DNA from 3 places in the Peribacillus sp. NPDC096447 genome. Region 1 is predicted to be linked to each of the others. Evidence: riboswitches for the same ligand, from Rfam matches in the RefSeq annotation. Region 1 holds a riboswitch; each other region holds the start of a gene.
The links. Region 1 has a riboswitch for preQ1 ahead of ACIQZD_RS04555 (VUT family protein). Riboswitches for the same ligand answer to the same signal wherever they lie in the genome.
Positions count from the first base shown of each region.

Region 2: it holds a riboswitch for preQ1, as region 1 does, so the genes downstream of both, ACIQZD_RS19915 (QueT transporter family protein) here and ACIQZD_RS04555 (VUT family protein) in region 1, are expected to answer to the same signal.
Region 3: it holds a riboswitch for preQ1, as region 1 does, so the genes downstream of both, queF (preQ(1) synthase) here and ACIQZD_RS04555 (VUT family protein) in region 1, are expected to answer to the same signal.

Region 1 covers NZ_JBIWEV010000001.1:916,649-918,918, reverse strand. The annotation lists gene ACIQZD_RS04565 (SRPBCC family protein) at 108-548, opposite strand; gene ACIQZD_RS04560 (SRPBCC family protein) at 578-1,060, opposite strand; PreQ1 riboswitch class I at 1,311-1,353, shown strand; gene ACIQZD_RS04555 (VUT family protein) at 1,404-1,946, shown strand; gene ACIQZD_RS04550 (hypothetical protein) at 1,968-2,117, shown strand.
Region 2 covers NZ_JBIWEV010000006.1:52,294-54,563, reverse strand. The annotation lists gene ACIQZD_RS19925 (hypothetical protein) at 1-353, opposite strand, end outside; gene ACIQZD_RS19920 (YbaK/EbsC family protein) at 489-1,010, opposite strand; PreQ1 riboswitch class I at 1,181-1,225, shown strand; gene ACIQZD_RS19915 (QueT transporter family protein) at 1,232-1,717, shown strand; gene ACIQZD_RS19910 (TVP38/TMEM64 family protein) at 1,841-2,270, shown strand, end outside.
Region 3 covers NZ_JBIWEV010000006.1:128,110-130,379, forward strand. The annotation lists gene ACIQZD_RS20320 (EamA family transporter) at 1-602, opposite strand, end outside; PreQ1 riboswitch class I at 756-801, shown strand; gene queF (preQ(1) synthase) at 906-1,406, shown strand; partial or broken gene ACIQZD_RS20330 (hypothetical protein) at 1,655-1,879, opposite strand; gene ACIQZD_RS20335 (YwqH-like family protein) at 2,171-2,270, shown strand, end outside.

The DNA.
Region 1 (2,270 bases):
AACCATACGGAAAGTCATTTAAAAATTAGTTGATTTAGACAATCGACATCTAGGAAGGAGCTTGATTAACGGATGCCTAATACATCTGAACCAGCACCCTTTAATAATTAAAAAACTAATGATGCTCTCAAAGTATTAACGCCATTTTCCAAATAACCCTTTAAACAGGTTAAAGTATAAACCCAACCTTCCTTTTGTCCGATCATTTTGTTTATTATTTCAGGGTCGTCTTCACTCAATCCTGATTCGTTCACTTCAATAATTGTACTCGTATTATCCAACTCTTTTAGTGTAATGGTAACAATCGTTTCTTCATCATTTCCGCCCCACGCAAACACGATTTTCCTATTTTCCTCGACTTCCATTACATTAATAACCACTTCAGCATCGTATTCGTTGTATCTCAATGTAAGTGTCCTGCCTTGTTCCCATCTTTCAGAACTCGATGAGAACCAGAAATTCCCGATTTTTTCAGGATTCACTATGGCTTCAAACACTTCATTAGCTGGCTTGATTATCTTAAATTTCGTAATTATTTGGGTATCCATACTAAATCAACTCTCTTTCGATTTGTTTTTTATTGTTTTCCACTATCCCAATCTACTGATATTGGCGGCAGGGTCCATCCAGTTTCAAGCAAGCTCTTCAGGTTACTCAGAATGGCTGGCCAACCATTATTCAGGCCTTCAAAGGTATTGTCATCATATACAAAGTCTGTCTCCAAAAGCTCCTCATGCCTAAGCATTAACTTTACAGTCGAATCATCCATTTTCTGTAATTCAAAAGTGACCCGTGTAGGCTGCTCGCGAGGTGTTTCGTCTCCTGCCATGTTCCATGTATACGAGAGCAGGTGGAACGGATCACACTTAAGTACATTCCCATGATCAGTAATCCGCCCATCTACCAGCATATATTTGACGCTTGAACCTTCTTGCCAGTCAGACTGGACTTGGCATCCGAAGTGATATTTCTTCGTGACTTCACCACTCGTCAGGGCTTCCCAAAGCTTCTCTGGTGTGGTTGCGATATAAATAGGATAGACAAACGTAGTTTTTTTCATAATTCTTTTTCCTCCTCGCCAAATAAGATATCAAGAACGTAACCTAACTCTATCATTGATTGTCGTCTTTCATATACAGCCGGTCAAGCAGTTTTTTGCGACAGAAATCGGCAAAGTCATTGCATTGAAGAAGATTTGAAATGCATTGCTAAGACCGGATTCTCCGTGACATAAAAGGGCAGTATGGAAACTTCTTGATTTCCAATCGCTTTCAAGCTACGATAAATAAGGAAAATGATAATCCGCCCGGGCGGAAGAGGTTCTAGCTACCCTCTCAAAAAAACTAAGGAGAACAGTGCTCTTTCTTAGGGTGCTGTTTTTTCTGTATAAGGAGAATTAAGAAATGTTAAGAATTTTATTGTATTTGGTATCCATCATCACGGCGAATGTGGTTACAGCAGCTTTTGCGCCATTACATTTTGGCATGTTCATCATCCCGATGGGGACATTGCTCATCGGGGGAACCTTCATCTTCCGAGATCTGGTCCAGAATAAATTCGGCCGCGCAAAGACCTATATATGTATCGTCACTGCACTTATTTTATCTGCATGTGTATCATTTTTATTAGGGGATACGTTATTGATTGTATTTGCTTCCGCCTTATCGTTCATGGTCGCAGAAACAGCGGATACGGAAATTTATACCCGTTTAAAACTTCCGATGAGTTGGAGGGTGTTTTACAGCGGGATCGTTGGAGGATTTTTCGATTCGGTGATATTTGTCGTGATTGGTCTAAGTCCAATGGGTGCCAATATATTACCGTGGGAAGCTGTACCCGCTGCGGTTATCGGCCAAATCATCGTGAAAACCATCATTCAGTCAATAGGTGCCGTACTTTTGGGACGAATCAACGTAGAACTGGAGAAACGTGTAGTCTCCAGTTAAATGCCAGGAGGGATGGACTACATGGATGGAACAAAAAAAGAAGAAGATAAATGCTATTGCCTCGAGGCCTTTCGTGAAAAATATGGCCCGCATGTTCAAGGGGAATGTATGAAGCTCTCCTGCGCCAATTATCGCAAGCATAAAGGAATAGACAAAAAAGGACCAAATTAGGTCCTTTTTTTTCGTGAACGGAGTAACTCACGAGTAAAACGTGCAAGATCATGTGTGATTCACGAGTAAAAGTGAAAATTCACGATTAAACGGCTCAAAATCGTGAGTGTAACAATTCACGAGTAAACAGTGCAAATTCACGAGTAAATAGCC
Region 2 (2,270 bases), on a different contig from region 1:
GAATTATTCTCCAATACGAACACCCTTGTTTTATTCTTGAAAATATGGAGAAGCTGGATCAAAGGGGTTGAATCCGAAACCATTTCCCTTGGTGAAAAGTTTCTCATATATTCAAAAATGCTTCCTTCACCTAGTTCTTCCCTTTCGATATACCCGATGATTTCCCCTTGATCTTGGACTGCCAATATATCGAAATTCTTTTTTTCCAATGCTTTCTGAATATCCAGCGCCAGATCATTTTTATGGCAAAACTCAAGCTCCTGGGCAATGCTCTTAACCGTTATATTTTCTTCATAAAGAGTTTTAAGACTAAGATAGCTGCTATTGCTTTTTCTTTCGCTTCCATTTAACATCTTTCAACCTCCGCTCAGGAACACTTTCTGCCCGTTTTCCGCTTTAATCATAGAAATGCATGCGGCCCCTACAAATAAAGTCCACTGCAGTGGACTCAATCCCAATCATGTGAATCTAATTTTTTGATACATTAATCAAATGCCATCAACTGCATTGCCTACCGCCGTTTCCTCATTCTCCTTTTCTTCCCAACCCTTACAAACATCTACCCAATCCTTCGCACCTGAATATTCAAACAATTCAGCGAGTGTAAGTTCTATTGCAGAGTTCGCACTGCCGCAAGCCGGGAACAATGAATCGAAGCGCTTCATCGATACATCAAGAAAAACAGCTAAATCGTTTGCCAGACCAAACGGGCAAACGCCTCCGATTGCATGGCCAGTCTGTGCGAGCACTTCTTCAGGCGAAAGCATTCGTGCCTTGAAACCGAATGACTGACGAAATTTCTTATTATCCACTTTGGCGTCCCCTGCGGCAACTACCAAAATCGCGTGTTCACCTTCCCCTTTAAAGGAAAGAGTCTTAGCAATCCGCGCTGGGATAACACCAATGGTTTCCGCTGCCTCAATCACCGTGGCACTCGATGTTTCGAACTCTTTTACGTCGCCTTCCCGATTCCATTGTTTAAAATGGCTTTTGACACTCTCGATCGACATTTTATATTCACTCCTTTGACGTACATATTGAAATAATATCATCCTTCATTGCAATAAATCAAAATCCTATTGTGCTACTTCTACTGCTTGGAAACTAATAAATTTAAACCATTCTTTACAAATTGACGAAACAAGCTTACATGGGATACCATTAATAATCGGGTAAACGCCTACACGTGGTTCGTAACCATCCCACGATAAAAAACTAGGGAGAGAGTAAAATGAATGTTCGTACACTCGTGATAAACGGGTTATTGGCTGCCTTGTATGTGGCGGTCTCATTGGTGTTTAAACCAATAGCTTTTGAGATGTTCCAATTCCGTGTACCGGAAATGTTGAATCATCTGATTGTATTCAATAAAAAGTATATCTACGGTATCGTTGGCGGGGTCTTCATATCGAATCTGCTCTTTTCGCCGATGGTGCCATATGATTTGATTTTTGGGGTGGGGCAATCCCTGCTCGCCTTATTGCTTGTCATTTATGTTTCTCGTTTCATAAAAGGCATTAAAGGACGGATGATCGCCACGATTATCTTTTTCACGTTCACAATGTTTTTAATTGCAATTGAACTGAACCTTGCCTTTGGCTTGCCATTCTGGCTAAGCTGGATGACTACAGCTGTCGGTGAGTTCGTCGTCCTCCTGATTGGAGCGCCAATCATTTATGGAATGAACAAAAGAATTCAGTTTGAAAAATGGATTTAAAAGGAATCTTCGCTCCGTTAAGCCACTATAATGGAAAAGAGCTGTCTGCATGATGCGGCAGCTCTTTTTTTTCACCAATGAACTCGAAAATGATAAACTATTAGTAAGAATGGTGGTGGCCCTTTGAAAAAAGTCCTGACCATAATCGGTCTACTTGTAATCGCAATATTTATATACTCTAATGCAGAGCTGTTCACTTTGGTTTGGAAAAGTGACCTGGATTCTGTTATTGGTATATTGAAGGAAAACCTTCTGCTTACATTTATTGTGACATTCGTATTGATGTTTGTACAAAATTCTTTTACAATCATCCCCTTAATTTTGCTCCTGACTATCAATGTCACGATATTCGGATTCATATATGGCTATCTATGGAGTTGGTTTACAAGTGTTGTTGCCTCAGGATTCATTTTTTATGCAGCAAGAAACTGGTTTCAGGAGCTTCTCTTAAAGAAAATTGGCCAAAAATGGCAAGAAACCGTTGTGGAGCATGGCTTCATGTACGTTTTTACAGGCAGGATTTTCCCGCTTATCCCAACAAGCTTAATTAACT
Region 3 (2,270 bases), on a different contig from region 1:
ATTTTTTCTTTTTTAAAGGCCAGAGCCGAAAGAAGATAAAGCATTCCGCCTCCATACATTGATACTAAGATATCAAGGGAGTTTAAATGAAGACGTGTTGATGTCGTCATTAGAATTCCGAGCACACCAAATGATAAGATGGAGAATAATGTGTGCATGATCCAAGGGACATATTGATGGTTACCTTTGGCGTTAGGTGTATACTGGATAACTAATGTAGCGAGAAACATGCAGACTATTCCACTCCACTGCAAGGAAGAAATATGTTCGTGAAAAATTAAAGCTGCACAGAGTATGGGGAATATTGCATTCGCTGCGATTAATGGTGATGTCAAGCTTGCCGGCCCTTTTTCAAAGGCGCTTGCCATCTGGATGTTACCATTAGCGTTCAGTACACCAATTGCTGCACCAAGCATGATGGACAGCCAGTTCAGCTGCAAACCATCCATAAATAATCCATAAACAATGGACAAAATAAAAGCTGAAAAATAAAAGAAAAATTGGATATGGATCTTGGAATAGCCTTTTCCGCTGCTCCATTTGAAAATGCTGTTATTGATTCCGAAACATAAGCTGGTGATGAGTGCTGCAAAAATCCACATGTGTATATTCTCTTCTTTCTGATAGGTTGAACTGCTTTTTCCATTTTAAACTGAATATATAAAGGAATCAAACCCAATTTAAGAGAGTTGCATTGACAGATTGACTATTTTTTTTTATATTTACTAAGACAATTTTAAAATATTTCCCGATAAACGGGAGAGGTTCATAGCATCACCCTCTTAAAAAAACTATGGCTTTGATATTTTTCGCGAATCAACCATATCTTTGAGGAGATATGGTTTTTGTTATATAGAGGCCCATTTTATGAATCTCCCTGAAACGTGGGATTAGGAGGACTTTTAATGTCTGGAAGAAAAGAAGAAGAATTAAAAAAAGATATCACACTGCTTGGGAATCAAGGAACAAAATATACATTCGACTATGCGCCTGAAATTCTTGAGTCATTCGATAACAAGCATCCGAACCGGGATTATTTCGTGAAATTCAATTGCCCGGAATTCACTAGCTTATGTCCGATAACGGGCCAGCCGGACTTTGCTACCATTTACATCAGCTATATTCCCAGTGTGAAAATGGTGGAAAGCAAGTCTTTGAAACTTTATTTATTCAGCTTCCGCAATCACGGTGATTTCCATGAAGACTGCATGAACATCATCATGAATGATTTAATCGAATTGATGGATCCTAAATATATTGAAGTCTGGGGCAAGTTTACACCTAGGGGAGGAATTTCCATCGACCCTTACACGAATTATGGGAAACCAGGTACGAAGTATGAGGAAATGGCGAATTACCGCTTGATGAACCATGACTTATACCCGGAAACTGTGGATAATCGCTAAACGGTGTGGTCACATAAAAGTGGCTTGATTTGTGACCAAAGCCGTGATCAAATTGTTTTAAAAATAAACTATATGTGACCACAGCATTTATACGTAAAGTCAGGGGTGTCTTTGTTATAAAGGCATCTTTTTTGATTTTATTATTGGATGACACGAGCAACGTTACGATGAAACCCATATATATCGTGACTTTTCCCTTCAGCACTTCCTTGACAGGGAAGGGGTCGGGTTCGAATCATTTCAAAGACTTAATTGAAGGCAAATAAAATTGCACAAAAAGGGAGCTTGGTGCCATTTCGGTGCCGAAGCAACTTTAAGTAGATTTTGCGGGCAAAGTTATTAATTTGGTTAGCGGCCTCCTCTTGCATATTTGGTAATAAATGCGAATAGATGTCAAAAGTCGTTTTAATATTACTATGCCCTAGACGTTCAGAAATTACTTTCGCAGATTTACATAGTGCAAGGAGCATTGTAAATGATACATCAGTACTATTCTATTCCTGGCTAAAAGCGGTATTTAATCAAGTTAAATCTTTCTTTATAAAAACTTCTTTAACAGAAGCAATAAAGACACCACTTCAAGACTTTTTTACCAATGGGATTTGATAGCTAACCAGTCCAAATGACTTATTTTTTCGAGTGTTTATGGTGTTTTTTGTATGGTTTAGTCTAGATAAGTTACAATATACTTATCTATTAAAATGCAGGCTTAAGTTTTGAAAATCAACAAATACATATGAAAATTTATTTTAAGGTGATGTTCAATGAGCTATGGGTTAATTAGCTATTACTCCTCAATGATTGCAAAAAAAGAAGAAGAAATAAGGCGCTTGCAGGAGGCAAAAGGAAAGCTGGCAGGCTGCC